DNA from 3 places in the uncultured Sphaerotilus sp. genome. Region 1 is predicted to be linked to each of the others. Evidence: predicted binding sites of a transcription regulator. Region 1 holds the regulator's gene; each other region holds the start of a gene.

Region 1 (9,382 bases):
CGGCTGTCGTCGCCCACGCCTGAACCGGAACCACACACCATGGCAAACGCTAACCGCCCCGTGTCTGGTCACGAGAAGATCGAGACCAGCAACTTCCTGATGATCGTCCTGACCCTGGTCACCATCCTCTTCGGTGGCCTGGTCGAGATCGTCCCCCTGTTCTTCCAGACCTCCACGACCCAGCCGGTCGAGGGCCTCAAGCCCTACACCGCGCTGCAGCTCGCCGGACGGGACATCTATCTGCGCGAGGGCTGCTACAACTGCCACTCGCAGATGATCCGCCCCTTCCGCGCCGAGACGCTGCGCTACGGCGACACCTCCAAGGCCGGCGAGTTCGTCTACGACCACCCCTTCCAGTGGGGCTCGAAGCGCACCGGCCCTGACCTGCACCGCGTCGGCGGCAAGTACAGCGACCAGTGGCACCGCGTGCACCTGACCAACCCGCGTGACCTGGTGCCCGAGTCCAACATGCCCGCCTATCCTTGGCTGGAAACCGCCACGGCCAATGCTGGCATCGGCGCCAACATGGCCGCGCTGCGCAAGGTTGGCGTGCCCTACAGCGATGACGAGATCGCCAAGGCCGCCGACGAGGTCAAGGGCAAGACCGAGATGGACGCCGTCATCGCCTACCTGCAGGTGCTCGGCACCGCAGGCAAGGCCGTGGCCAAGTGAGCGGGGCAGGCCATGGACATCGTCAATGACCTGCGCAGTTTCGTGACTGTGGGCTTCTTCCTGCTGTTCCTGGGCATTGCTGCCTGGGCCTATTCCAGCCGCAACCGTTCCGCGTTCGACGAGGCCGCCGCGCTTCCGTTCCTGGACGACGACAACAAGACATCCAACGCATCCAACGGAGGCACCCATGAGTGACTTCACTTCGAGCTTCTGGTCGTGGTACGTGATCGCGATCACCGTGGGCGGGCTCGCCTTCTGCGTCTTCATCCTCGCGGTGGCCAGCAAGCGCACCGTGATGGCCGACGACAATTCGACCGGCCACACCTGGGACGTCGACCTGCGCGAGATGAACAACCCGCTGCCGCGCTGGTGGATGGGTCTGTTCATCCTGACCATCGTCTTCGCGGCCATCTACCTGGCGCTCTACCCGGGTCTGGGCACCGCGAAGGGCACGCTGAACTGGTCTTCGGCCGGCCAACTGGAGGCCGAGCATGCCAAGGCGCGTCAGGCCATGGCGCCGCTGTACGAGCGTTTCATGGCCATGACGCCGGAAGCGCTGGCGGCCGACAAGCAGGCCATGGGCATCGGCGAGCGGCTGTTCGTCAACAACTGCGCCGGTTGCCACGGCTCGGACGCGCGGGGCAGCAAGAGCTTCCCCAACCTGACGGACAAGGATTGGCTCGGCGGCACAGGCGTGGACTACATCGCCAAGACCATCGCCGAAGGCCGCCAGGGCATGATGCCGCCGATGGCCGCCGCGGTCGGCACACCGGAGGACGTCAAGAACGTCGCCAACTACGTGCTGAGCCTGTCGGGCAGTGCCCACAACGCGATTGCCGCGCAACTCGGCAAGAGCAAGTTCGGTGCGTGTGCCGCGTGCCACGGTGCTGATGGCAAGGGTCTGCAGGCCATGGGTGCGCCCAACCTGACCGACAAGATCTGGCTGCATGGCTGGGGCGAAGCGGCGGTGATCTCGATCATCAACGGTGGCAAGACCAATGTGATGCCGCAGCACGCCACGCGCCTGTCGCCTGAGCAGACCAAGGTGCTGGCCGCCTATGTCTGGAGCCTGTCCAACAAGGGCGACAAGCAGACGGCGCTGGTCGCTCCGCAGTGACCAGGATCAAGGTCTAGCGTCGGCATCCGTCCGAAAATTGGCCATGGAAAGCCGCACCGACACCCCGACGACTGCACAGGAGGCCGCGAAAACGGTCTCCCTGTACCAGAAGACCAAGAAGATCTACCCGCGTGCGGTGCAGGGCTTCTTCTCCAACTGGCGCTGGGCGCTGGTCTGGATCACCCAGATCGTGTTCTACGCCACGCCGTGGCTGCAGTGGAACGACCGCCAGGCGGTGCTGTTCGACTTGCTCACCCGTCGGTTCTACATCGGCGGGCTGGTGCTCTACCCACAGGACTTCATTTACCTGACGGGTCTGCTGATCATCTCGGCGTACGCGCTGTTCCTGTTCACGGCGGTGGCAGGGCGGCTGTGGTGCGGCTATGCCTGTCCGCAGACGGTCTACACCGAGATCTTCCTGTGGTTTGAACACCGTTTCGAGGGCGACCGCGCCCAGCGCATGCGACTGGACGCTGCGCCCTGGAACGGCGACAAGATCCTGCGCAAGGGTGGCAAGCAGCTGGTATGGATCCTGTTCGCACTGTGGACCGGCTTCACCTTCGTCGGCTACTTCACCCCGATCCGCTCGCTCGGCGCCTCGGTGCTCTCGCTGGGCCTGGGTCCGTGGGAGTGGTTCTGGGTGCTGTTCTATGCGTTCGCCACTTACGGCAATGCCGGTTTCATGCGCGAGCAGGTGTGCAAGTACATGTGCCCCTACGCGCGCTTCCAGAGCGCCATGTTCGACAAGGACACGCTCATCATCAGCTACGACGCCGAACGCGGTGACCCGCGTGGCGCGCGTGGCAAGAAGGTCGATCCCAAGTCCAAGGGCCTGGGCGACTGTGTGGACTGCGGCGTGTGCGTGCAGGTCTGCCCGACCGGCATCGACATCCGCGACGGCCTGCAGTACGAGTGCATCGGCTGCTCGGCCTGTATCGACGCCTGCGACAACATCATGGACAAGATGGGCTACGCGCCCGGCCTGATCCGCTACGCCACGCAGCACAGCCTGCAGCAGCACCTCACGCGGGCCCAGATGTGGCGCCGCGCCTTCCGACCCAGGGTGCTGATCTACACGGCGATCCTGGTGCTGATCGTCGGTGCCGTGGGCGCCAGCCTGTGGCTGCGGGATCCGTTCCGGGTCGATGTGGTGCGCGACCGGGCATCGCTGGCCCGCATCGTCGACGAGGGCAACATCGAGAATGTCTACCGTCTGCAGATCATGAACGCCACCGAGCAGACGCAGCGCTTCCGCATCACCGCCAGCGGTCTGCCGGGCCTGAAGGTGGACCAGAATGCCAAGATCGAGGTTGGGCCGGCAGAGGCCCAGTGGGTGACGGTGTCGGTGCAGGCCAGTTTCGAGGCCGCGGCCCAGGCCGGCCCGGGCTCGCACGAGATCCACTTCGATGTCGAGCGGCTGGACGACCAGGCTGCACCGGCGGTCGTCCGGGAAAAATCGACCTTCATCGTGCCCCGCTGACCCATCCGACTGAATTGATCCAGGAGTTCCTGCATGACGACAAGCGACACGACCCCCTTCGGCAAGGACACGATGCCCTGGTGGAAATACAAGATGGTGTGGCTGGTGATTGGCGGTCCGCTGATCGTCGTCGTGGCCAGCTTCATCACCCTCGCGCTGGCGATCCAGAATCCCGATCCGGTGCTGGACACGGCGTCCTCGGCCCGGTCCGGCGCCGCGCACCTGCCGGCCATGCAAGGTCGCAACCATGCCGCCACCGGGGGCGTCAAGTGAATCCCGCCAAGCCGCTACCGATCGCAGACGACGAGGTCGAGCGGTTCGAGGCGGGTGAGCCAGCGGATGTGGTGCCGCCGATGTCGGGGCCGATGCGCCGTCTTGCAGCAGTGGTGTGGCCCGCGTTCCTGATGGCGGGCGTGCTTGAAGTGCTGGTGTTTTCGCTGGTCGACCCTGGCGCGCTGCACTGGCCGGACGGACCGGTGCTGGAGGCCAACCGCATGCTGGTCTACACCTTGGGCTTCTTTGCCTTCTGGGTGGCGGTCGCGCTGGGCAGTGCCCTCACGCAGATGATGCTGGCCGAGCCGGACCGAACAGGCGGCGCCCGTTCCTGAAGGAGCGCCGGGCGGCGGTCCGGGACGGGCTGTTCAGCGCTCAGCAGTTGGCCGCGTTGACGACCTGTTGCAGGGCTGCCTGGTCGAGGATGCGGATGTCGCGCTGCTTGACTTCCAGCAGACCGTCGTCCTGGAACTTCGAGAAGGTGCGGCTGACCGTTTCAAGCTTCAGGCCCAGGTAGCTGCCGATTTCCTCGCGGGTCATGCGCAGCACCAGTGCAGAGGCGGAAAAGCCCCGCGCTTGCAGCCGCTGGGTCAGGTTCAGCAGGAAGGCCGCCAGACGCTCCTCCGCCCGCATGCTCCCGAGCAGCAGCATCACGCCGTGGTCGCGCACGATCTCGCGGCTCATGATCTTGTGGAACTGGTGCTGCAGCAGCGTGAATTCGCGCGAGAGCGTCTCCAGCTGGCCATAGGGAATCATGCAGACCTGCGAGTCTTCCAGCGCGATGGCGTCGCAGGAGTGGCGGTCGGTGCTGATGCCGTCCAGGCCGAGCAGCTCGCCGGCCATCTGGAAGCCCGTGACCTGTTCGCGGCCGTCCGAGGCGGACACGATGGTCTTGAAGAAGCCGGTGCGGACCGCGTACAGCGCAGCGAAGGTCTCGCCGGCGTGGAACAGGCTTTCACCGCGGCGCACGGCCCGGCGGGTGCCGATCATGTTGTCCAGCGAGGTCAGCTCCTCGTCCGACAGCCCCACGGGCAGGCACAACTCGCGCAGGTTGCAGGCCGAGCAGGCGACCTTGAGGGCGTCCAGGCGGGGAGTGGTAGACGTTTCGTGCATGTTGCAAACCCGGTTGATCAAGCTTGGTTGATTCTTGTGCATCCGCCGTGCAGCACACTTGAGCTGCGTCAAGGCTGGCGGGCGCCGTGGCGGCACAGTGCGTGGGATGGAACATACGACACTTTCCCGTGGCCGCACTGACACATCGGCCGAATCTGGTGTGCCGGGCCTGGCAGCGGCTGCGCCGGAACTGACCGACGCCCTGCTGGCGCGCATGGATGTGCCGGGGCCGCGCTACACCTCCTATCCCACCGCGGACCGCTTCGTCGAGGCGTTCACCGCCGGACATTGCGCGCAGGCGCTGGCGCAGCGGGGGGATCTGGGCGGTGTGGGCGGTGCGGGCGCACCGATGTCGATCTATGTGCACGTGCCTTTCTGCGAGTCGGTCTGCTACTACTGCGCCTGCAACAAGATCGTCACGCGCGACCACAGCCGCGTGGCCGCCTACCTGAAGGCGCTGGAACACGAGCTGGACCTGGTCTGCCAGGCGCTCGGCGAAGCGCCGCAGGTGTCCCAGCTGCACTTTGGCGGCGGCACGCCGACCTATCTGGATGACGACGAACTCCGCCATGTGGTGGGCATGATTGCCTCCCGCGTGCGGCTGCTGCCCCAGGGCGAGCACTCCATCGAGATCGATCCGCGCACCGTCACCCGTGACCGGCTGGCACTGCTGAAAGACCTCGGCTTCAACCGTGTCTCCTTCGGCGTGCAGGACTTCGACCCGGCGGTGCAGCAGGCTGTCCACCGGGTGCAGCCGCATGCGCAGGTCGAGGCGCTGATGCGCGACGCGCGGGAGCTGGGCTTCGAGTCGATCAACGTCGACCTGATCTACGGCCTGCCGCGCCAGACGCCCGAGAGTTTCGAGCGCACGGTGCGCCAGGTCGCGCTGCTGCGGCCGGACCGCATCGCGATGTACGGCTACGCCCACCTGCCGACGCGCTTCAAGCCGCAGCGGCGCATCGTGAACGCCGAGCTGCCCAGCGGGGCGGACCGGGTCGGGATGCTGGCGCAGGCGCTGGCCGGTTTTGTCAGCCATGGCTACCAGTACATCGGCATGGACCACTTCGCGCTGCCCGAGGACGCGCTCGCGCAGGCCAAGCGCCAGGGGCGGCTGCACCGCAATTTCCAGGGCTACAGCACCCAGCCGGACTGTGACCTGATCGGCCTGGGGGTGTCGGCCATCTCGCGGGTGGGGGCCACCTACAGCCAGAACGCCAAGACGCTGGATGAGTACTACGACCTGCTCAAGGGCGATGCGCTGCCGGTGGTGCGCGGGCTGGCGCTGACGCGCGATGATCTGGTGCGGCGGGCGGTGATCATGTCCATCATGTGCCACGGGCGGCTGAGCTACGAATCGGTGGCGCTGGCGCACCTGATCGACGTGCGGCAGTACTTCGCGCCGGAACTGGAATCGCTGCAGGACCTGGCGCGCGACGGCCTCGTCACGCTCCACGAGGACGGGCTGGAGGTCACGCCGCTGGGTTGGTACTTCGTGCGCTCGGTGGCGATGGTGTTCGACCGGCACCTGCGGGCCGACCGCAGCCGGGAGCGGTTTTCCAAGGTGATCTGAGGCGGATCGAGGCAATCGGATGACAGGTGCGTTGCTGCTGACCGCGGCATTGATGGGCTTGGCCGGCACACCGCATTGCGCGGCGATGTGCGGTGCGGGCTGTGCGGCCGTGGCGCGGCGCTGCAAGCCGGATCGGCCGGCGCGCGCCGTGGCCGGCATGCTGGTGGGGCGGCTGGTGGCGTATGCCGTGGCAGGGGCGCTGGCCGCTGCGTTCGTGGGCGGCTTGCGCTGGTTGGGCACGTCGGCGGGCTGGTTGCGGCCGGTCTGGACCGGGCTCCAGGTCTTCCTGCTGCTGCTGGGGCTGTGGATGCTGCTGAAAGGCGCGCTGCCCGAGAGTCTGGCCGCCTGGCTGGAGCAGCGTGGCCGTCCCGCATTGCCCGATGGCACAGCCCGCATCCGGATGCCGGGCGAAGTGCAGGCCGCCGCCTGGGGCCTGCTCTGGCCCGCCTTGCCTTGCGGCCTGCTGCACGCGGCGCTGCTGATGGCGTCGGTGGCGTCCACGCCGCTCGAGGGCGCCACCGTGATGGCCGTCTTTGCGACCACGAGTGCGCTGGGTCTGGTCGTGGGTCCGGCGCTCTGGCTGCGCTGGGTGCCGGCTGCGCTGCGTTCCGCGGGGGGCCGTGGCGGGGTGTCGCCGGCGTCGCTGTCGCTGCGCATGGCGGGCGCGACCATCGTGGTGCTGGTGGGCTGGTCGTTCGGGCATGCGCTCTGGACCGATACCCTGGCCGCCTGGTGTGCCTGACATAGAATCATTTTCGACCCCGAACAGAACAAGTTCACCCACCGCATCACGGAGACAGAACCATGTACGAGCACATCACGGTGCCTGCCGACGGACAGAAGATCACCGTCAACGCGGACTTCTCGCTGAACGTCCCGAACCAGCCGATCATCCCGTTCATCGAAGGCGACGGCACCGGCTTCGACATCACCCCGGTGATGATCAAGGTGGTGGATGCCGCGGTCGCCAAGGCCTATGGCGGCGAGCGCAAGATCCACTGGATGGAAATCTACGCCGGTGAGAAAGCCACCCGCGTCTACGGTCCGGACGTGTGGCTGCCGGCCGAGACGCTGGAAGTGCTGCGCGAGTACGTGGTCTCGATCAAGGGCCCGCTGACCACGCCAGTCGGCGGCGGCATCCGTTCGCTGAACGTCGCGCTGCGCCAGGAACTCGACCTCTACGTCTGCCTGCGCCCGGTGCAGTACTTCAAGGGCGTGCCCTCGCCGGTGAAGGAGCCGCACAAGATCGACATGGTCATCTTCCGCGAGAACTCGGAAGACATCTACGCCGGCATCGAGTACGCGGCCGAGTCGGACAAGGCGAAGAAGCTGATCAAGTTCCTGCAGGACGAGATGGGCGTCACCAAGATCCGTTTCCCGAACACCTCGGGCATCGGCATCAAGCCGGTCTCGCGGGAAGGCACCGAGCGCCTGATGCGCAAGGCGCTGCAGTACGCCGTCGACAACGACAAGCCCAGCGTCACCATCGTGCACAAGGGCAACATCATGAAGTACACCGAAGGGGGCTTCCGGGACTGGGCCTACGCGCTGGCGCAGAAGGAGTTCGGCGCCGAGCCGATCGATGGCGGCCCGTGGTGCAAGTTCAGGAATCCGAAGACGGGCAAGGACATCACCGTCAAGGACTCGATCGCCGATGCCTTCCTGCAGCAGATCCTGCTGCGCCCGTCCGAGTACTCGGTGATCGCCACGCTGAACCTCAACGGCGACTACATCTCCGACGCGCTGGCCGCGCAGGTCGGCGGCATCGGCATCGCCCCGGGCGCCAACCTGTCGGACTCGGTGGCCTGCTTCGAGGCGACCCACGGCACCGCGCCGAAGTACGCCGGCAAGGACTACGTCAACCCCGGCTCCGAGATCCTGTCGGCCGAGATGATGCTGCGCCACATGGGCTGGACCGAGGCGGCGGATCTGATCCTGGCGTCGATGGAGCGGTCCATCGCTTCCCGCAAGGTCACCTACGACTTCGCCCGCCTGATGGACGACGCGACCCAGGTGTCGTGCTCGGGCTTCGGTCAGGTGATGATCGACCACATGTGAAACGCCTGCATTGCGGGTGGTTCGAAGCAAAAAGCCCGCTTGCGCGGGCTTTTTTCATGGGCGTTCGGGGGTATCTCAGGCGTCGGCGTTGTCGGCTTGAGCCTGGGGCGCCGTCCGTGGTGAGTCGGGCTGCACCGCGCAGATGTTCTGCGCGAGCTTGCCCTTGGGGCCGTCGACCAGTTCGTAGCGCACCTGCGAGCCTTGCTTGAGGGTGCGGAATCCGTCCATCTGGATGGCCGAAAAATGTGCGAACACGTCTTCCCCTCCGCCTTCGGGTTCGATGAATCCGAAACCCTTCACATCGTTAAACCATTTGACCATGCCAATAGCCATCGTTTTGTTCTCCAGTTTCCCAACGAAAATCCCAATAATTTTGTCAAGATTCTGGGGATCGTTAGAAAAGCTGTCAAGAATCCGAGGGCGCTGTCACGGCCTTTGTCGTGATGCTGTTGGGGGCGCACGCATCCACGTGGAACCCTTTCGATCCGCACCGGCTTGACCCCGGCGGCACGCGGAGTCCGAGCGACCGATAGAATGCATCCATGGCCAGCAACACGCCGGAAATTCCGAAATCCCCCACCCCGCCTGCCGACGGTCAGGGCGCTGTCGTCGAAGAACGCCAGCAACAGAGAGTTGAACCACCACGCGCCTATCAAGTCGTGATGCTCAACGACGATTACACACCGATGGAGTTCGTGGTCATGGTGCTGCAAGAGCACTTCCATCACGGCATCGACGCCGCCACCCTCATCATGCTGAAGATCCACCATGAGGGAAGGGCGGTCTGCGGGGTGTATACCCGTGATGTCGCAGCGACAAAGGTCGAATTGGTTCTGGCAGCGGCACGACGAGCGGCACACCCGCTCCAGTGCGTTATGGAGGTCGCATGATTGCGCAAGAGTTGGAAGTCAGTCTGCACATGGCGTTTGTCGAGGCGCGCCAGCAGCGGCATGAGTTCATCACGGTCGAGCACCTGCTGCTCGCCCTGCTGGACAACCCTTCGGCGTCCGAAGTCCTGCGCGCCTGTGCAGCCAACCTCGAAGATCTGCGCAAGAGCCTGACGCAGTTCATCAAGGAGAACACGCCCACGGTGGGCGGC
Region 2 (9,382 bases), on a different contig from region 1:
GGCTCGCCGCTGGTCGGGTCGCGGGTGAAGCCGACGCCGGCCCCGGAGACGCCCCCGGCATTGCCGAAGACCATCTGCTGCACGGTGACCGCCGTGCCGACCGTGGCATCGATGCCGTGCATGGCCCGGTAGGCCTGCGCCTGCGGCGACTGCCAGGAGGCGAACACGGCCTCGATCGCCCCGGCGAGCTGGACCTGCGGGTCCTGCGGAAAGGGCTGACCGGCGTGGTCGCGGTAGAGCGCGAGGTAACGCCGGGTCAGGGTGCGCAGCTCCGAGAAATCGAGGTCGCGCTCGTCGCGGTGGCCGGCGAGCGTGCGCAGCTCGGTCTCGAACAGCTCGCCGTCCAGCCCGGCCACGGTTTCCCCGTAGGTGGCGACCAGGCGGCGGTAGGCGTCCCAGACCAGACGCGGGTGGCCGGTCTGGCGCAGGAAGCCGGGCAGGGTCGTCTCGCACAGGCCGATGTCGAGCAGGGTCTGCATCATCCCCGGCATCGAGACCGGCGCGCCCGAGCGCACCGACACCAGCAACGGCTGGCGGGCGTCGCCGAAGCGCAGCCCGCTGGCCTGTTCAAGCCGGGTCAGCGCCTCGCGCCACACCGCGGGCGTGCGCGCGGCGGCCGCGGCCTGGCACCACGCGGTGCCGAGCACCAGCCCCGGCGGCACCGGCAGGCCGAGTTCGGCCATGCGCAGCAGGTTCCAGGCCTTGAAGCCGAGCTGGGCAGGGCTGAGTGTTTCGGCGCGGCTGGCATCGGCGGTGCCGAAGGTATAGACCTCCGGCGGCAGCGGGGAGGCAGGGGTGGGAACAGGGTTGGGGACAGGGTTGGGGACAAGGGGGGTGGGCATGGCGAACTCCGGTTCAGCCCAGCACGCTGGGGGACTCGACCCGGCGGAAGGCCAGATCGCGCAGGCGGTACTCCAGCGTCAGCAGCCGGTCGGAGGCCAGCTCCAGGCTGGCGGCCAGGTCGCTGGCCAGCATCAGCACGGCCGGCTCCGGCACATGGCGGCACAGCGCGCGGCGGGCCTCGCGCAGCAGTTCGTCGCAGCGCCGCTCGGCCTGCAGCACGCGCCAGGTCGCGGCGACGAAGGCGTCCTGGTCGGTCGCGTCGCTGCCCTGCCCCAGCCCGCAGAGGATGGCGAGCGCCCGCACATGGTCCTGCGTGGCGCCAAGCACCGTCTCGGCCAGCGCCTGCAGCGCGGCGCGGACCTCGCCGTGCAGGGGCTTGCGGCTGTGTCCGCGGCGCTGCTCGGCCAGCAGCGTGATGAGGAAGGCGGCTTCCTCCAGCGCGTCGGCCACATCGTCGGCCAGCTCCATCAGCGCGACGACCGAACGCCAGCGCGGCTGCCGCTCGGCCTGGGTGCGCGCCCGCATGACGAGGTGGTCGGCCTGGCGTTCCCAGGTCTTGGCCCGCGCGCCCAACCGGGCGGCGGCCTCGGTGCGGTCGTCGCCACCATCGACCGTGCCATCGGCCAGCGCCTCGTGGACCGCTTCGGCCAGGGCCTGCACCCAGGCGGCGTGTTCGGTCAGCAGATCGAACTCGGTGCGGTGCTGCTGCATCTGGCGGGTCAGCAGCAGCCGGGTCTCGTCGGCCACCAGCGCGGCGGGCTGGTGGGCCGCATGGGCGCGCCAGGCCAGCGCCAGCACGTCCACCAGGAAAGCCTGCGCCGCCGCCTCGCCGAGCACGGCGTCCAGCCGGTCGCCGATGCGGAAGGCGCCGGGGCCGAGGTCCTGCATCGCGTCGAAGACGAGCTGCTCGCCGCCCGCCTCCAGCCAGGCGCGGTGGCCGACCTCGCGCTGCACCGCCTCGCGCAGCACCTCGACCGCCAGCGGCTTGGCCACGAAGGCCTGCAGGCGCTTGCGGGCGCGGTTCCAGTCGATCAGGAAGACGATGCGGGCGCCGATGCCCTCCAGCGCCAGCGCGAGCGCGGCCTCGTCGGCGCAGGTGAAGGTGGCCGTGCCGAGCTGGTAGGCCGCGCCCTCGTTGAGATCGGCGCGGACCTGCGACTGCGGCGCCGACCACTGCGCGCCCAGCTCGGCCAGCCGCGCCTGGAAGAAGGCGAAGCGCGGCTTGTGCAGGTCGGAGTAGGTCAGGCGGATGCCGGGGGTCGCAGAGGCACCGTCGACGGTCTCGCCATCGACCACCTGGACCACCAGCACGTGCGCGTCGTTGGTGCCGATGTCGTTCTGGATCAGCAGGTGCGCGCCGTCGCGGGTCGCGGCGGTGTCGAGGCCGGGGTGGTCGAGCTTGAGGGCGCGGGTGCGGCCGAGACCGCGCATGAAGGCGGCGATGCGCGGGCGGTCCTGCGGGCCGATCTGCCAGGCGTGGGCGCCGTCGATCACCTCGCTGGCGAGCGTGGCCGAGAGGCGGTTCAGCGCCTTGTGCAGGTCCATCACCAGCAGGTGCAGGCTGTCGTCGGCGTGCTGGCCACGCTTGCCGCGGTGGCCGTGGGTCAGCGCGCGCAGGTGGTCGGGGCCGAGGGCGGCGCTGCCGTGTGCGCAGTCCGCCTTCCAGCGGGCCAGGTCCTGCAGCCAGTGGTCGCGGCGCTGGCGCAAGGCGGTGGCCTCGGCATCGGTGGCCGCGTCCGCCTCACCCGGCAGCCCCGTGACCGGCCGCGCCATGGTGGTCAGCTCCTCGTGGAGCAACGCCGCCAGCCGTGCGGCCTCGGGCAGCAGGAGGTCCTCGCCCTGCAGCGTCGCGCCGGCCTGGAGTTCGTCGAGCCAGCGGCCCTTCAGACCGGCCGCGGCGCATTCGGCGCGCAGGTCCTGCAGCGGCTCGGCCGGCTGTTGCGCATGGGCCGCGGCGGCCTGCAGCAGGGTCAGCGCCAGCTTGAGCCGGTCGTTGGCCGCCAGCGCCGCCTGCACCCAGGCGGGCCGCAGGAGGGAGGTCTGGCCGAGTGAAGCGACGGCAGCTTGCTTGTCCATGGAAGGAGATCCCCAGGTTGCGGCGGAGCTGGGCGCCCTGCCGGTCTTGTGCCGACCAGTCTGGGCGGCGTCTGTGACCGTTGCGTGGCACGGGTCCGCGGGGAGGCCCGGAGTTGACTTCGCTCAAGCAAGTGGCGCGATGTCATGCCACGGGCGCCGCAAAGCGGTTCAATCAACCCTGTTCCCACTGCCGCCACAGGATGCCCCGTGCTGCAAGCCACCCGTTCCTTGCCTGAATCGGCCCTTCCCGGCCTCCACACGACTGCACCGGCCAGCCCGACCCCGGCCGAAGCCGCTGCCGCCTTTGACCAGCTGGTCCATGCCCGCTCGGCAGCCCTGACCAGCGGCCTGTCGCCGATCTCGCTGTCGCTGGCCTGGCAGGACTGGGCCCAGCACCTGATGAGCCAGCCCGGCCAGGCGCTGCGGCTCGCCGCGCAGGCGCAGGCCGGCGTGGTCGAGTGGCTGGGCCACTGCGCGAGCGGCGGATGCCCGCCCGAGGGCAGCACCGAGGCCGCAGACCCCCGCTTCGCCAGTCCGGCGTGGCAGCAGTGGCCGTGGCCGGGTGTGGTGCACGCCTACCAGCAGAGCGCCCGCTGGTGGGACGACGCCACCCAGTTGCCCGGCCTGACGCGCCACCACAGCGAGGTCGTGCGCACGATGGCGCGGCAGTGGCTCGACACGCTCAGCCCGAGCAACCTGCCCTTCAACCCCGAGGTGGTGCAGGTCACCCGCGAGCGCCTCGGCGCCAATCTGGTCGAGGGCGCGCAGAACGCCGCCGACGACTGGCGCCTGCAGCACGGCCTGACGCCCCTGGCGCTGCCCGAACACAGCTACCGCCCCGGCACCGAGGTGGCGCTCACGCCCGGCGCGGTGGTGATGCGCAACCGGCTGGTCGAGCTGATCCAGTACGCGCCCGCCACCGACGTGGTGCAGGCCGCGCCGGTCTTCATCGTGCCGTCGTGGATCATGAAGTACTACATCCTCGACCTGAGCCCGGAGAACTCCCTGGTGCGCTGGCTGGTCGGCCAGGGCCACACCGTCTTCATCCTGAGCTGGAAGAACCCCGACCGGGGCGACGCCGGCATCGGCCTGAACGACTACCTGCAGTGGGGCGTGTTCGACAGCCTCGCCCGCATCCGCGAACTGGTCCCCGACCAGCCCGTGCACGCCTGCGGCTACTGCCTGGGCGGCACGCTGCTGTCGATGGCCGCTGCCGCGCTGGCCCGCCCGCAGCAGGTCGCCAGCGCAGTGCAGCAGGCGCCGCTGGCCAGCGTGACGCTGCTGGCTTCGGAAACCGACTTCACCGAACCGGGCGAGATGGGCGCGCTGATCGACGAGTCGCAGGTGCAGCTGCTCGAAGCGATGATGGCCGACCGGGGCTTCCTGACCGGGAAGCAGATGGCGGGATCGTTCCAGTTCCTGCACGCCCGCGAGCTGGTCTGGTCGACGAAGATGCACGAGTACCTGCTCGGCGAGCGCACCCAGTCCAACGACCTGATGGCCTGGAACGCCGACGTGACCCGGATGCCGGCGCGCATGCACAGCGAGTACCTGCGCCGCTGCTACCTGCGCAACGAGCTGGCCGAGGGGCGCTACCTCGTCGAGGGGGCGCCGGTCTCGCTGTCCGACATTCGCGTGCCGATCTTCGCCGTCGGCACGGAAAAGGACCACGTCTCACCGTGGAAGTCCGTCTACAAGCTGCTGCGCCTGTCCGACACCGAAGTCACCTTCGTGCTGACCAGCGGCGGCCACAACGCCGGCATCGTCAGCGAACCCGGCCACCCGCACCGCCACTACGCGCTGCGGGTCACCGCAGCCACCGACCCGTGGCAAAGCCCGGAGGACTGGCAGGCCGCCGCGGTGCCCCACGAGGGTTCCTGGTGGACGGCGTGGAACGACTGGCTCGGCACGCACAGCCGCGGCACGGTGCCGGCCCGGGCGATCGAACCGGCCGCAGTGGTCGCTGCCGCGCCGGGTGAGTACGTGCAGACCCGGTACGCGGACTGACACTGGGGTTCAGCCGGTCTGATTGCCCGCCCGCAGGCCAGGGCGTAGCATGCGGGCGCATGTCAACCCTGCTTCCTCCCCTACGCGGCGCCGCTCTGGCGCTGCTTCTGAGCACCGCCGCACTGGTCGGCTGTGGCGGCGGCCTCTATCTGGGCTGGGAAGGCGGCGGCTACGACGACCTGCCGCCCAGCGTGGGGCTGGTGACCAGCGTGACCTCGGCCCGAGCCGGTGATCCGGTGCGGCTGTCGGCCGCGGCGAGCGACGACTACGCCGTGGCGCGGGTCGAGTTCTACCGGGTCGAGCCGAACGGCGCCGTCGTGCGGCTGGGCACGGACACCTTCCTGCCCTACGCCTGGGACACCGTGCTGCCGGACAGCCCCAGCGGCGTCGTGCGTTACCTCGCGCGGGCGGTGGACGACGCAGGACAGATCACCGACAGCGCCTGGGTGAGCGTGCTGGTGCAGCGCTGACCCGGTGTGGCACACCCCCATCGAACGACTCCTCCCCTGGACATGAATCCCATGAAGCGACCACACACCGCCCTCACCTCCGCCCTGGCCGCGGCGCTGCTGCTTGCGCTCTGCGCGGGCTGTGCCCAGCAGCCGTCCGGGCCGGGCATGACCGAGCAGGCGCGCTCCTCCGGCCAGGTGGTGGCCAAGGACGCGAAGGAGGCTGGCGCTGCCGTGGCCCACGGTGCACGCGAGGTCGGTGCGGCGGCAGGTCAGACCGGGCGCGAGATCGGCCGCACGGTGAAGGACGCTGCGGTCGGTGCCTGGGAAACCACCCGCCAGGGCGCGCAGGCCGTCGGTGCGGCGGCGAGCGGGGCGGTGACCGAGATCCGCAAGTAGCGTTTCGGCTTATCCCGGCCGGTCCATCATCCCGGGCAGATCGCCGACCGGGCCCGGGTGCGCGTGGCTGTCCGGTGCCGTGTGGCGCTGTGGCGCGGCCGGCCTGGAAAACCGGCGGGTGATCGAGGCCCGCACCAGATGCAGCAAGGGTCGCGGATCGCGGACGCTGGCGTACTGGTAGACCAGCCCCGGCCGCAGCACGGTCGACAGGTATTCGCCCCAGTTCCACTCCCCCAGGCGGCGGTAGGTGCGGAAGGCGCGGTAGTCCAGCCCGGCATTCAGGTAACGCAGGCCGAAGCGCCTCGGAGGCACCGGCAGCGGTGACCGGTCGCAGGCGGCGCAGTAGGCCAGCCACGCCAGGTTGACCCCGGCCCGCGCCGCCAGGAGGCTGGTCTGGCTGATGCGCGGGTTGATCTCGATGAGCATGAAGCGGCCGCTGCGGGCGTGGCGCTTGAAATTCATGTTCGCGATGCCACGGAAGTCGAGCATCTGCAGGATCTCGACCGCCTCGGCCTCCAGCGCCGGCTGGTGCACGCTCTCGACATGGCAGCCGCTGCCGGCATGGACCGGGTAGGTGCGCCACTTGCGCGCGGTGTAACTCGCGCGCGCGCGGCCATCGGGGTCGATGTAGGCGTGCACGCTGTAGTGCTCCTCGTCCTGGCCGGGGATGTATTCCTGCAGCAGCACCTCCAGCCCGTGCGGGGCGAGCATGCAGCACAGCCGCATCAGCTCCCGCGGCTCGTCCACCAGCAGCGCCTTGGCCCGCGCCACGGCGGGCTCGACGTCCGGGTGCTTCCAGGCGACCGGGTGCGCCGGCTTGAGGATCAGGGGATAGTCGACCACCCGGCTCAGCGCCTCGACCTCCACGAGCGTGCGCGGGCTGTAGGTGCGGGGCACCGGCAGGCCCAGCTGCTCGGCCGCCTCGCCGAAGGCGCTCTTGTCCATCAGCAGCCGCGCGACCTCGACCGGCGTCGTGATGCAGCGGCACACCGCTGCCAGTTCCTGCTCCAGCGCCAGCAAGGCTGTCAGGTCGGGATCGGCGGAGGGGAACACCGGCAGCAACGCGCCGTGTTCGCGCTGCAACGCGACCAGCGTCGCCAGCAGCCGCGCCGGCTCGCGGCTGAAGCCGGGCACATGGTGGAAGGCGACACAGTGGCGGGAGCGGCTGGACGGCGGCTGCACCTCCTCGGAGACCACGATCACCGGCACGCCCTGCTCGCCCAGCGAGCGGACGAGGTTCAGATCAGCCTCCGGCGCGCCCAGGCAGGACAGCACCACGGCGGGAAGAAACGGCGGATTGGTACGGCTGGGCATGTGCACGGAGCGACCTTGCAGTCACGTGAAATACAGCCTTCTTTCTACTTCATTTGAAACAATTGATACCGCGTGGAACCCGTATTCAAGGGGTGTGGATTCCCCAATAAATCACGCTTCTCCCGCGTGCTGCTGCTGCAGCACTTGCAGCAGGGCCTGTCCATAGGCCTCGAGCTTTTTCGCCCCGACCCCGCTGATGCCGCCCAGCTCCGCCAGCGACGCCGGCTGGCGGCGCGCCATCTCGGCCAGCGTGGCGTCGTGGAAGACGACGTAGGCGGGCAGGTTGTGCTCGCGCGCCACGTCGGCGCGCCACTGGCGCAGCGCCTCGAAGCTGGCGATCTGCCGCTCGTCCAGATCGGCGGGTGCCACCTTGGGTCCGCGCGGCGCGGCGTCGGTGCCTGCGGCCGGGCCACCGCGGGTGCGCGAGCGGCTGCGGCGTGGCGCCTCGGCCGGCGTGCGCATGCGCAGCTGCACGTCGCCGCGCAGCACCGTGCGCGCCGTGTCGGTCAGCGCCAGCGTGCCGTACTCGCCCTCGGTCACGACATGCCCGAGCGCCACCAGTTGCCGCAGCACCGCGCGCCACTGCTGCTCGCTCAGGTCCGCGCCGATGCCGAAGGTGCTCAAGGAGGCGTGGCCGTACTGCTCGACCTTCTCGGTGCGCTTGCCGCGCAGCACGTCGATCAGGTAGGCCACGCCGAAGCTGCGCGCACCGTGGTGCTCGCGGCCATGCTGGGCGAAGCGGTAGATGCATGACAGCGCCTTGCGCGCCGCGTCGGTGCTGTCCCAGGTGACGGGCGGGTGCAGGCAGTTGTCGCAGTTGCCGCAGGGCTGGCTGTCTTCGCCGAAATACGCCAGCAGCCGCACGCGCCGGCAGTCGTGCGCCTCGGCCAGCGCCAGCAGCGCGTCAAGCTTGCCGCGCTGCACACGCTTGAAGTCATCGGCCGCCGGGCTCTCGTCGATCATGCGGCGCTGGTTGACGACATCGGCCAGGCCGTAGGTCATCCAGGCATCGGCCGGTGCGCCGTCCCGCCCGCCGCGGCCCGTCTCCTGGTAATAGCCTTCGATGTTCTTGGGCAGGTCGAGGTGGGCCACGAAGCGCACGTCCGGCTTGTCGATGCCCATGCCGAACGCGATGGTCGCCACCATCACCAGCCCTTCCTCGCGCAGGAAGCGGTCCTGATGACGCTTGCGCACCCCGGCGTCCAGACCGGCGTGGTACGGCAGCGCGGGAATGCCCTCGTCCTGCAGCCACGCGGCGGTTTCCTCGACCTTCTTGCGGCTGCCGCAGTAGACGACGCCGGCATTGCCCTCGTGCTCGTCGCGCAGGAAGCGCAGCAGCTGCGTGCGGGCGTTGTCGCGCTCGACGATGGTGTAGCGGATGTTCGGGCGGTCGAAGCTGCTGATGAAGAGCTTGGCGTCCTGCAACTGCAGCCGCTCGACGATGTCGGCGCGGGTGTGGTCGTCGGCGGTCGCGGTCAGCGCGATGCGCGGCACGTCGGGGAAACGCTCGTGCAGCGCCGACAGCCCCAGGTATTCCTCGCGGAAATCGTGGCCCCACTGGCTGACGCAGTGCGCCTCGTCGATGGCGAACAGCGAGAGCTGGCCGCGCTCGTGCAGCGACTCCAGCATCGCGAGGAAGCGCGGCGTCAGCAGCCGCTCCGGCGCGGCGTAGAGCATGGTCAGCCGGCCAGACAGCAGGCCCTGCTCGACCGAGGCAGCCTGTTGCGGCGTGAGCGTCGAGTTGAGGAAGGCGGCCTCGACACCCACCTCGTCCAGCGCGCCGACCTGGTCCTGCATCAGCGCGATCAGCGGGCTGACGACGATCGCGACGCCCTGCCCCGCGCGGTGGCGAACGATGGCGGGGATCTGGTAGCACAGGCTTTTTCCGCCGCCGGTGGGCATCAGCACCAGCGCGTCGCCGCCGCCGATGAGCTGGTCGACGATGGCCTGCTGCTGGCCGCGGAAGGCGGGGTAGCCGAAGACTTCGGCGAGGACCTGGCGGGCGACGGGGGAAAGAGTGGCAAGGGCGTTCATGGGTGGCGCCGATGGTACGCGAGCCCCACCGCGCCGGATCTCACCCTGATTGGGGAGACACCCGGCCGGGCGCCACCGCCGGCATCCCCCAGCGCACCGCCAGCTCCAGGTACATCGACGGACTCACCAGCCGCGCCACCCCGCTCGACAGCAGCGCGCAGGCCATCAGGCTCAGCACCATCGCCTGCCCGGAGACCATCTCCATCACGATGATGAACGCGGTGATCGGCCCCTGCGTCGAGGCCGACAGGAAGCCCACC
Region 3 (9,382 bases), on a different contig from region 1:
CAGCTGCGCCCGCGCCTGATGGCGATGGACGCCGCGTTGCCGAGGGCGCCGGTGCTCTGAACACCGGGCCCGCGGCACCGGTGCTTCAGTGCACCGTGCGGCCGAAGGTGAATTCGCCCGCCGCGTTGATCCCGACCGGGATCACGTCGCGCGGTGCGAAGCGCCCTTCCAGGATCAGCCGCGCCACCGGGTTCTCGATGCGCTGCTGGATCGCCCGCTTCAGCGGCCGCGCCCCGAACACCGGGTCGAAGCCGACCTTGGCGATTTCCTTCAGCGCCTCGGGCGTGACCTCCAGCACCATCTCCATCTTCGCCAGACGCCCCTCCAGCCCCTTGAGCTGGATCGCGGCGATGGACTCGATGTTCTTCTGGTCCAGCGCGTGGAACACGACGGTCTCGTCGATCCGGTTCAGGAACTCGGGCCGGAAATGCGCCTTCACCTCGCCCCAGACCGCCTCGCGGATGTCCTCGGTGGGCTGACCGGCCATGGCCATGATCAGGTGCGAGCCGAGGTTGCTGGTCATCACGATCACGGTGTTCTTGAAGTCGATCGTGCGGCCCTGCCCGTCCGTCAGGCGGCCATCGTCCAGCACCTGCAGCAGCACGTTGAACACGTCCGGGTGCGCCTTCTCCACCTCGTCGAGCAGCACGACGCTGTAGGGCTTGCGCCGCACGGCTTCCGTCAGCGTGCCGCCCTCGTCATAGCCCACGTAGCCCGGAGGCGCGCCGATCAGCCGGCTCACCGAGTGCTTCTCCATGAACTCGCTCATGTCGATGCGGATCATGTGGTCTTCGCTGTCGAACAGGAAACCCGCCAGCGCCTTGCACAGCTCGGTCTTGCCCACGCCCGTGGGGCCGAGGAACAGGAACGAGCCCAGCGGCCGGTTCGGATCGGACAGCCCGGCGCGTGAACGGCGGATCGCGTTCGACACGGCGGTGATCGCCTCGTCCTGGCCGACCACGCGCTGGTGCAGCTTGTTCTCCATCTGCAGCAGCTTGTCGCGCTCGCCCTGCATCAGCTTGGACACCGGGATGCCGGTGGCGCGGCTGACGACCTCGGCGATTTCTTCCGCGCCGACCATCGTGCGCAGCAGCTGCGGGCCGCCCTTGCCATCCTTGCCGGCGCGGGTCTTGGATTCTTCCTTGGCCTGCGCTTCGTTCAGGCGCTTCTCCAGCTCGGGCAGCTTGCCGTACTGCAACTCGGCCACGCGGTTGAAGTCGCCCTTGCGCTTCCATTCCTCGATCTGGTGCTTGATGCGGTCGATCTCTTCCTTGACGTGGGCCGAGCCCTGCGCCGTAGCCTTCTCCGCTTTCCAGATCTCTTCCAGATCAGCGTACTCGCGCTCGAGCTTGGCGATCTCTTCCTCGATCAGGCCCATGCGCTTGATGGACGCTTCGTCCTTCTCCTTGCGCACCGCCTCGCGCTCGATCTTGAGCTGGATGATGCGGCGGTCGAGCTTGTCCATCACCTCCGGCTTGGAGTCGATCTCGATCTTGATCTTGGCCGCCGCCTCGTCGATCAGGTCAATGGCCTTGTCGGGCAGGAAGCGGTCGGTGATGTAGCGGTGCGAGAGTTCGGCCGCGGCGACGATGGCCGGGTCGGTGATCTCCACGCCGTGGTGGACCTCGTACTTCTCCTGCAGCCCGCGCAGGATGGCGATGGTGGCCTCCACGGTCGGCTCGGCGACCAGCACCTTCTGGAAGCGGCGTTCCAGCGCGGCGTCCTTCTCGACGTACTTGCGGTACTCGTCCAGCGTGGTCGCGCCGATGCAGTGCAGCTCGCCGCGGGCCAACGCCGGCTTGAGCATGTTGCCGGCGTCCATCGCGCCCTCGGCCTTGCCGGCGCCCACCATCGTGTGCAGTTCGTCGATGAACAGGATGATGCGGCCCTCGTCCTGCGCCACTTCCTTCAGCACCGACTTCAGGCGCTCCTCGAACTCGCCGCGATACTTGGCCCCGGCCAGCAGCCCGGCCATGTCGAGCACCAGCACGCGCTTGTTCTTGAGCGACTCGGGCACCTCGCCATTGACGATGCGCTGCGCCAGCCCTTCGACGATGGCGGTCTTGCCCACGCCCGGCTCGCCGATCAGCACCGGGTTGTTCTTGGTGCGGCGCTGCAGGACCTGGATGGCGCGGCGGATCTCGTCGTCGCGGCCGATCACCGGGTCGAGCTTGCCCTGGCGGGCGCGTTCGGTCAGGTCGAGCGTGTACTTCTTCAGGGCCTCGCGCTGGCCTTCGGCATCGGCGGAGTCGACCGCCTGGCCGCCCCGCACGGCGTCCACCGCCGCCTCCAGCGCCTTGCGCGTCAGGCCGGCGCTGCGCACCGCCTGGGCGAAATCGGATTTCGATTCGGCCAGCGCCAGCAGCACCATTTCGGTGGCGATGTACTGGTCGCCGCGCTTGGTGGATTCCTTCTCGGCCGTCTGCAGCAGGGCCACCAGTTCGCGGCTCGGCTGCAACTCGCCGCCGCCCACCATGGCGATGCGCGTCAGGCTGGATTCGACTGCGTCGTCCAGCGCCTTCAGGTTCACGCCTGCACGCTGCAGCAGCGAGCGGGGGCCGTCTTCCTGTTGCAGCAGCGCCTTGAGCAGGTGGACGGGTTCGATGTAGGGGTGGTCCGCCGCGAGGGCCAGGCTCTGGGCGTCGCCGAGCGCCTGTTGCAGCAGGGTGGTGAGTTTGTCGAGTCGCATGGGGTGTTCCTCCGGTTGAAGAGGATCTGGGGCGGTGAACCCACATTTCAAGGTCCGCCAGCACGGAGTCCCTTGATGAAGATCAGATCGATGGTCCGCGGGCGGACGACTCGGGCCGGGAAACGGGCGGTCAACCGCAAGCTGATCGGCGGAGTGCGCCCGGCCGCCCCTGAGGAAGATCGCGGCCACTGGGTCGATCTGACCGGCTGGGAGTTTTTGCCGTGCACCAAACAAGCTGTTCCTCCACCGCAGTCCTGTTCGGCATCTCGGCGCTGGCCACCACGCCAGCCTGGGCCGCACAGGATCTGGAGGTGAGCGCGATGTCCATCGAGGACCTCATGAACGTCGAGGTCACCACCGTGTCCCGCAAGGCGCAGCGGCTGACCGACACGGCCGCCGCCGCCTTCGTGGTCACCGCCGAAGACCGCACCACGCTGGACATCGATGTCCAGAACCGCTTCGCGCTGACCTCTCGACAGGATCTGGTCTGGGGCCTGGGCTACCGGCACGGTGCCGATTCGATCAGCAGCCAGTCGCTGTCGACCATCCTCCCTGCCAAACAGACCCAGACGCTTTTCAGCGCCTTCGTCCACGACGAGTTCACCGTGGTTCCGGACCGCTGGCGCATCGCCGCTGTCATCCCCGCCGATCCGGCCGGCGGCAGCCCCGCGTTTTCCTCGGAGTCCGTGCTGAGCTGCGAGCTGGGTTACCGCGGGATGATCGGCCTCGGCTCGACCGGCGGCCGGGTCACGTTCGAGATCAACAACGAGGCCGCGCAGGCATCCGCGCTGAAAATCAGCTCGCAGCTGCTGCGGCTGGCCACCTCCGTTCGAGGGCGCACGCCATGAATGCACGCCAGTCCCGCTCGATCGGGCGACGCCTCGGACTGCTGATGGCAGCGAGCACCGGCACGGCCCTGCTGCTGTCCTACGCCGCCTCGGCGTACAGCCAGATCGACCAGTACCAGCGCGACACCCACGCGCAACTGAGCACCCTGGCCGACGTCACCGCGAGCAACAGCGCCGCGGCCCTGGCCTTCGGCGACACCAAGACGGCCAGCGAGACCCTCTCGGCGCTGCACGTGAAGGCCAACATCACCGACGCGCAGATCGTGGCCGGCGACGGCCGGGTGCTGGCCCGCTACACCCGCGCAGACGCGCCCGGTCAGACCTTCGGCCTGATCAACACCCTGGGCCTGAACCGGACCATGGTGCTGCAGCGGCCCATCGTGACGGACGCGGAAGCGATCGGCCAGGTGGAACTCCACGCCGACCTCAGCGAGATGTGGGCGGCCATCGCCCACCAGCTGGCGCAGACGGCCGGCATCTCGCTGCTGGCCTTCGGCGCGTCACTGGTCGTGGCCCGCTGGGCCCGCAAGGACGTGGTGGAGCCAATCGAGCATCTGGCCGCCGCCACGCACCGCATCACGCGCGACCAGGACTACACCGTGCGCGTGGATGGCGGCCGCCAGGACGAGATCGGCACCCTGATCGACGGCTTCAACGAGATGCTGGACCAGATCCGGCAGCGCGAGCTGGCACTGTCCGCCCACCGCGACCACCTGGAACAGGAAGTGGACACGCGCACGGCCGAGTTGCGCATCGCCAAGGAAGCCGCCGAGGCCGCGAGCCAGGCCAAGTCGCAGTTCCTGGCCAACATGAGCCACGAGATCCGCACGCCCATGAATGGCGTGCTGGGCATGATCGAGCTGCTGCTGGAAACTGGCGTCAACCCGACCCAGCAGCGCCTGGCCCAGACCGCGCAGCAGTCCGGCGAATCCCTGCTCGGCATCATCAACGACATCCTCGACTTCTCGAAGATCGAGGCCGGCCGGATGGAGCTGGAGATCCTGCCGTTCAACCTGCGGGCGATGGTCGAGGAAGTGGCCACGCTGCTGGCAGGACGCGCCCACCGCAAGGGGCTGGAGCTGGCCTGCGGGGTGGAGCCGTCGCTGCCGTTGGCCTTCAAGGGCGACGTGGGCCGCATCCGGCAGGTCCTGACCAATCTGGTGGCCAATGCCATCAAGTTCACCCACGAGGGCGAGGTGGTCATCGAGGTGCTGGGCGTGTACAGGGGCCTGGACCGGCCGCACCTGCGCTTCGAGGTGCGCGACACCGGCATCGGCATCGGTGCCACGCAGCAGCAGCGCCTGTTCCAGTCCTTCACGCAGGCCGACGGCTCGATGGCACGCCAGTACGGTGGCACCGGCCTGGGGCTGGCCATTTCCCGGCAGCTCACCGACCTGATGGACGGCCGCATCGGCGTGACCAGCCGCGAGGGCCTGGGCTCGACCTTCTGGTTCGAACTGCCGCTGCAGGACACCCCCTCGCTGGCACCCGTGCCCCATCCGGACGTGCTGGGCCGCAAGATCCTGATCGTCGAGGACAACCCGACGAACCGCACTCTGCTGGAGCACCAGGTCGAGTCCATGGGCATGCGCCGGGCCAGTGCAGGCGACGCGCTCGAAGCCCTGATGCTCCTGAGGGACGCCCAGGCGCACGAGGCCCCCTACGATCTGGCGCTCATCGACATGAAGATGCCCGGTCTCAGCGGGCTGGAACTGGCCCGCGTGGTGCGCGGGGATGCCGAGCTGAAGTCGCTGCCGATGGTGATGCTGACCTCGATGACCTCGTCCAACGAGTTGCAGTCCGCCAAGGACGCGGGCTTCCACGCGACGCTGGACAAGCCGGTGCGGCAGGCGGATCTGCTGGCGGCCATCCGGTCGGCGCTCGGTGCCGATGGCCGTTTCCGCCAGAGGCCGGCACGCACCGGCCATACCGACGAGACCGGCACCGGGGCCTGGGCCGGTCCGCTCGGCGCGCATGTGCTGCTGGCGGAAGACAACCCCATCAACCAGCAGGTCGCCGTGGCGATGCTGCAGGGAATGGGCTGCACGGTGACGCTGGCCCACAACGGGCGCGAGGCCGTCGTGCGGGCCCAGACCGAACCGTTCGACCTGGTCCTGATGGACTGCCAGATGCCGGAGATCGACGGCTTCGAGGCCACCCGCCGCATCCGGGCCGGGGAAGCCGGGGAAGGCAATGCCACGCCAACCCCCATCCTCGCGCTGACCGCCAACGCCCTGCACGGCGACCGGGAGCGCTGCCTGGAGGCAGGCATGTCCGACTACCTGAGCAAGCCCTTCTCGGGCGTCAGCTTGCGGGCCATGCTGCAGAAATGGCTGCCCTCGCCCAAGGCTGCCGCCGCCCAGCCTCCGGCCACGGGAACGGAGCCGTTGCCACCCGGAGCAACCGGGATCACCGCTGCGTCGGACCATGCCCCCACCTTCGATCAGCGGGCGCTGGAAGACGTCCGCGCGCTGGACGAGGACGGCAGCCTGCTGGAGAGCCTGTTGCAGCTGTTCTACGACGACGGCGGCAAACTGCTTCAAGCCATGCGGCAAGCGCATGCACAGGGCGATGTGCCGGGCCTGATCTTCTCGGCGCACAAGCTGGCGTCCAGCAGCGCCACGGTGGGCGCCCGGCGCTTTTCCCTGCAGACCCGGGCCATCGAGAACGCATCCCGGATCAACGGGCAGCTGTGTGACACCCCGACACTCCAGCGCCTGATGGAGGAATTCGAGCTGGCCACCGACGCGCTCGAACGGAACACGGGCATCCCGCGGCAGGCGAAGTCCGCGGTCTGACCCCACCAGCGCAGGGTTGCCCCCACAATCAGGCTCTCAGCGACCGGTTGCCCGGCGACTTGTCCCGGTCCGGCACGCGAAGGAGTTGTGGTGTCGCCCGTGGCAAACCCGTTCATCAGAGCCACCTTGGCTGCGCTGGCCTTCAGCATGGTCGGCCTGGGCGCCGCCCGGGCGCAAGACGCTGCCGCGCTGCGCAGCGCGCACACCAGCCTGCGCGCACGGCTGGCGTCCAGCCCCTTCCAGCGGCCGCTGGTGCTGGAGTCCAGCCTGTCCTCGGGCGACCTGAAAGGCGAGGTCTATGCGGTCATCGAACAGCCGTTCGGCGTGGTCTCCCCGGCACTGCAAGCCGCTGGTCACTGGTGCGATCTGCTGATCCTCCACCTCAATGTCAAGCAATGCCGGACCGCCGGCGAGCCTCCAGGGCAGACCGTGAGCCTGTCCGTGGGCCGCAAGTTCGACCAGCCCCTGAGCGAGGCCTATCTGGTCCGGTTCGCCTACCGCGCCCCGGCCACCAGCAACGACTACCTGCGCGTGCAGATGGCGGCCGACACCGGTCCGCTGGGCACCAGCGACTACCGGCTCGCGCTGGAAGCCGTGCCGCTGGACACCAAGAGCACCTTCCTCCACCTGTCCTACGCCTACTCGTACGGAACGGCGGCACTCATGGCGATGGAGGTTTACCTGGCGTCCATGGGCCGCGACAAGGTCGGTTTCAGCGTGACCGGCAAGGGCAGCGATGGCCGGCCGGTCTACATCCGTGGCGTGCGCGGCGTGGTCGAGCGCAACACCATGCGCTACTACCTCGCGATCGAGAGTTACCTCGGGACCCTGTCACTGCCGCCCGCCGAACAGGAAGAAAAGCGCCTGCGCGACTGGTTTGCCGCCACCGAGCGACACGCCCTGCAACTCCATGAACTGGAGCGCAGCGAGTATCTCGCCATGAAACATCTCGAACTGCAGCGCCAGCACGCCAGTGAGCCGCGCTGAGCGGATATCAACGGGATTCCGCGCGGACGTCGGCGCAGGTGGCCTCCAGCAACGGCAAGGCGTGCCGCCAGCGCAACAGGCCGTGCACCGCGGCGCGCAGCACGAGGCTGTGCAGCATCACCCGCGCGGTCTTCCGTACGGTGGTCGTCATCTCGTGCCTCCTTGGGTGTCGTTTGATTTTGTAACAATTTGACACCTTCACGATGAAGCGGCCCTGAGCCAGCACACCCGGGATTGCGCCAATGAAAAAGGGACCTAGCTTGCGCTAGGTCCCTTTTCGAACCAGAGATTCTGGTGGGCCCTGAGTGACTCGAACACTCGACCTACGGATTAAGAGTCCGCTGCTCTACCAACTGAGCTAAGAGCCCGCAATCTTGAATGCGGTGGTGTGACAGTATCTGGTGGTGGGTCCTGAGTGACTCGAACACTCGACCTACGGATTAAGAGTCCGCTGCTCTACCAACTGAGCTAAGAACCCCACTTGCTCGACGAAAATTTCGTCAAGACCGATACTATAACACGTTTTTGGCGCTTGGTGGGTCGTGCGGGACTCGAACCTGCGACCTACGGATTAAAAGTCCGCTGCTCTACCAACTGAGCTAACGACCCGCCGCCCCGTCTCTTTGCTCCGCGTCGTCGTTACCGATTCTGCATTGCTTGGAGCCGAGCCATAGATTCTAAACCAACACCCACCAGTCTCGTCAAGACCCCCGGACGAGTTCCATCGCCTGTGCAGCAGCGGCCATGCCGAAACTGGCCGTGACCATCACGCTGGAACCATACCCGTGGCAATTCAGGCTGCCGTCGACGGCACAGGCATCCTCCTGCGGCGGCAGACGAACCTCCTCCCGCGAAAATACGCAGCGCACGCCAATGCGCCCCGTGCGCGGAGCACCGTCCTTGCGCAGTTGCTGGCGCAGGCGTGCCAGCAAGGGATCATGGGTGACCTCGGCGAGATCCGCCGCCTCGATGCGTTCCGGCTTCGACTTGCCCCCTGCTGCCCCGGCCATGACCAGTGCCCGCCCCGTGGCAATCGACCAGCGCGCCATCGCGAACTTGGCAGCATTCTGGTCGCAGGCATCGATCACGACGTCCACCTCGATCGGCAGCAGCGCCGGCCAGTTGGCAGGCTCGACGAACTCTTCCACGGCATGCACAGCGCAGCCGGGATGGATGTCCGCCACCCGCTCGCGCAGCGCCAGCACCTTGGCGGCCCCCACGGTAGCCCCCACCGCCTGGACCTGGCGGTTGATGTTGGACTCGGCCACCTGGTCCAGGTCAATCAGCACCAGCGCCGCCACCCCGCAACGCGCCAGCGCCTCCACCGCCCAGGAGCCCACGCCCCCCACGCCCACCACCGCCACCCGCGCCGCGCGCACCCGGCGGTAGCCCTCGTCACCCCAGAGGCGACGCAGGCCACCGAAGCGGCGTTCCAGATCGGCGTCCAGCGCCGGCAGTTCCAACTCGATCGTCGTCGTCATGCAGGACGTTCACTTGATCTGCTTGATGCGTTCACGCCCGGCCTGCGCGGCCTCGGACTGCGGGTAGTTGGCGATCAGCTCTTCCAGCGTCTTGCGCGCGCCCTTCTGGTCCTTGAGTTCGATCTGGCAATTGGCCAGCGCCAGCAAGGCTTCCGATGCGCGGGGATGGTCCGGTGTCGTGGAGACCAGCGTCCGGAAAATGTTCATCGCCTCCTTGACCTCGCCCTTGCCGTAGAGCGCATTGCCGAGCCAGTACTGGACATGGCCGTTGTAGGCGCTCGACGGGAAGCGCTTCTGGAACGCGGCCAGTGCCGTCGCCGCATTGGCGAACTCGCCCTTGCGCAGGATGCCGATGGCCTCGTCGTAGGCCTTCTTCTCGGGCGCGTCGACGACGGCGTCCTTGCCATCGAGCGACACGCGCTGCGGCTCCAGCCGGCGGATGCGGTCGTCCAGGGTCGTCATCGCGTCCTTGTACTTGCGCTGCAGATCGGCCAGCTCGCGGGCGAGGTCCTTGTTGGCCTGTGCCAGCGTTTCGTCCGCGCCACGCAGCTTGGCGATCTCCGTGCGCAGGGTCTCCAT

The links. Region 1 encodes FNR, which switches genes on or off when oxygen is low (the NO sensors DNR and NnrR bind a similar motif). Its sites were predicted from a motif close to TTGATNNNNATCAA; they were not measured.
Region 2: a site for FNR is predicted at 3,033-3,046, ahead of AABN02_RS08715 (phosphate transport regulator). Genes of this name have one in related genera too.
Region 3: a site for FNR is predicted at 2,762-2,775, ahead of clpB (ATP-dependent chaperone ClpB). Genes of this name have one in related genera too.

Annotation. Positions count from the first base shown of each region.
Region 1 is NZ_CAWURG010000005.1:22,868-32,249, forward strand. Features, by position in the region: gene ccoN (cytochrome-c oxidase, cbb3-type subunit I) at 1-23, shown strand, start outside; gene ccoO (cytochrome-c oxidase, cbb3-type subunit II) at 40-672, shown strand; gene AABN02_RS02010 (cbb3-type cytochrome c oxidase subunit 3) at 685-867, shown strand; gene ccoP (cytochrome-c oxidase, cbb3-type subunit III) at 860-1,789, shown strand; gene ccoG (cytochrome c oxidase accessory protein CcoG) at 1,833-3,269, shown strand; gene AABN02_RS02025 (hypothetical protein) at 3,303-3,542, shown strand; gene AABN02_RS02030 (hypothetical protein) at 3,539-3,877, shown strand; gene fnr (fumarate/nitrate reduction transcriptional regulator Fnr) at 3,918-4,655, opposite strand; gene hemN (oxygen-independent coproporphyrinogen III oxidase) at 4,762-6,225, shown strand; gene AABN02_RS02045 (sulfite exporter TauE/SafE family protein) at 6,245-6,967, shown strand; gene icd (NADP-dependent isocitrate dehydrogenase) at 7,030-8,283, shown strand; gene AABN02_RS02055 (cold shock domain-containing protein) at 8,359-8,616, opposite strand; gene clpS (ATP-dependent Clp protease adapter ClpS) at 8,826-9,173, shown strand; gene clpA (ATP-dependent Clp protease ATP-binding subunit ClpA) at 9,170-9,382, shown strand, end outside.
Region 2 is NZ_CAWURG010000021.1:4,473-13,854, reverse strand. Features, by position in the region: gene AABN02_RS08720 (PEP/pyruvate-binding domain-containing protein) at 1-842, opposite strand, end outside; gene AABN02_RS08715 (phosphate transport regulator) at 856-2,919, opposite strand; gene AABN02_RS08710 (alpha/beta fold hydrolase) at 3,127-4,926, shown strand; gene AABN02_RS08705 (Ig-like domain-containing protein) at 4,986-5,396, shown strand; gene AABN02_RS08700 (hypothetical protein) at 5,448-5,774, shown strand; gene AABN02_RS08695 (ATP-grasp domain-containing protein) at 5,784-7,088, opposite strand; gene recQ (DNA helicase RecQ) at 7,200-9,122, opposite strand; gene AABN02_RS08685 (chloride channel protein) at 9,163-9,382, opposite strand, start outside.
Region 3 is NZ_CAWURG010000038.1:40,659-50,040, reverse strand. Features, by position in the region: gene AABN02_RS14195 (hypothetical protein) at 1-60, shown strand, start outside; gene clpB (ATP-dependent chaperone ClpB) at 86-2,689, opposite strand; gene AABN02_RS14185 (YfiR family protein) at 2,911-3,537, shown strand; gene AABN02_RS14180 (response regulator) at 3,534-6,335, shown strand; gene AABN02_RS14175 (hypothetical protein) at 6,426-7,322, shown strand; gene AABN02_RS14170 (hypothetical protein) at 7,330-7,473, opposite strand; tRNA gene AABN02_RS14165 (tRNA-Lys) at 7,615-7,690, opposite strand; tRNA gene AABN02_RS14160 (tRNA-Lys) at 7,725-7,800, opposite strand; tRNA gene AABN02_RS14155 (tRNA-Lys) at 7,856-7,931, opposite strand; gene AABN02_RS14150 (tRNA threonylcarbamoyladenosine dehydratase) at 8,024-8,803, opposite strand; gene ybgF (tol-pal system protein YbgF) at 8,813-9,382, opposite strand, start outside.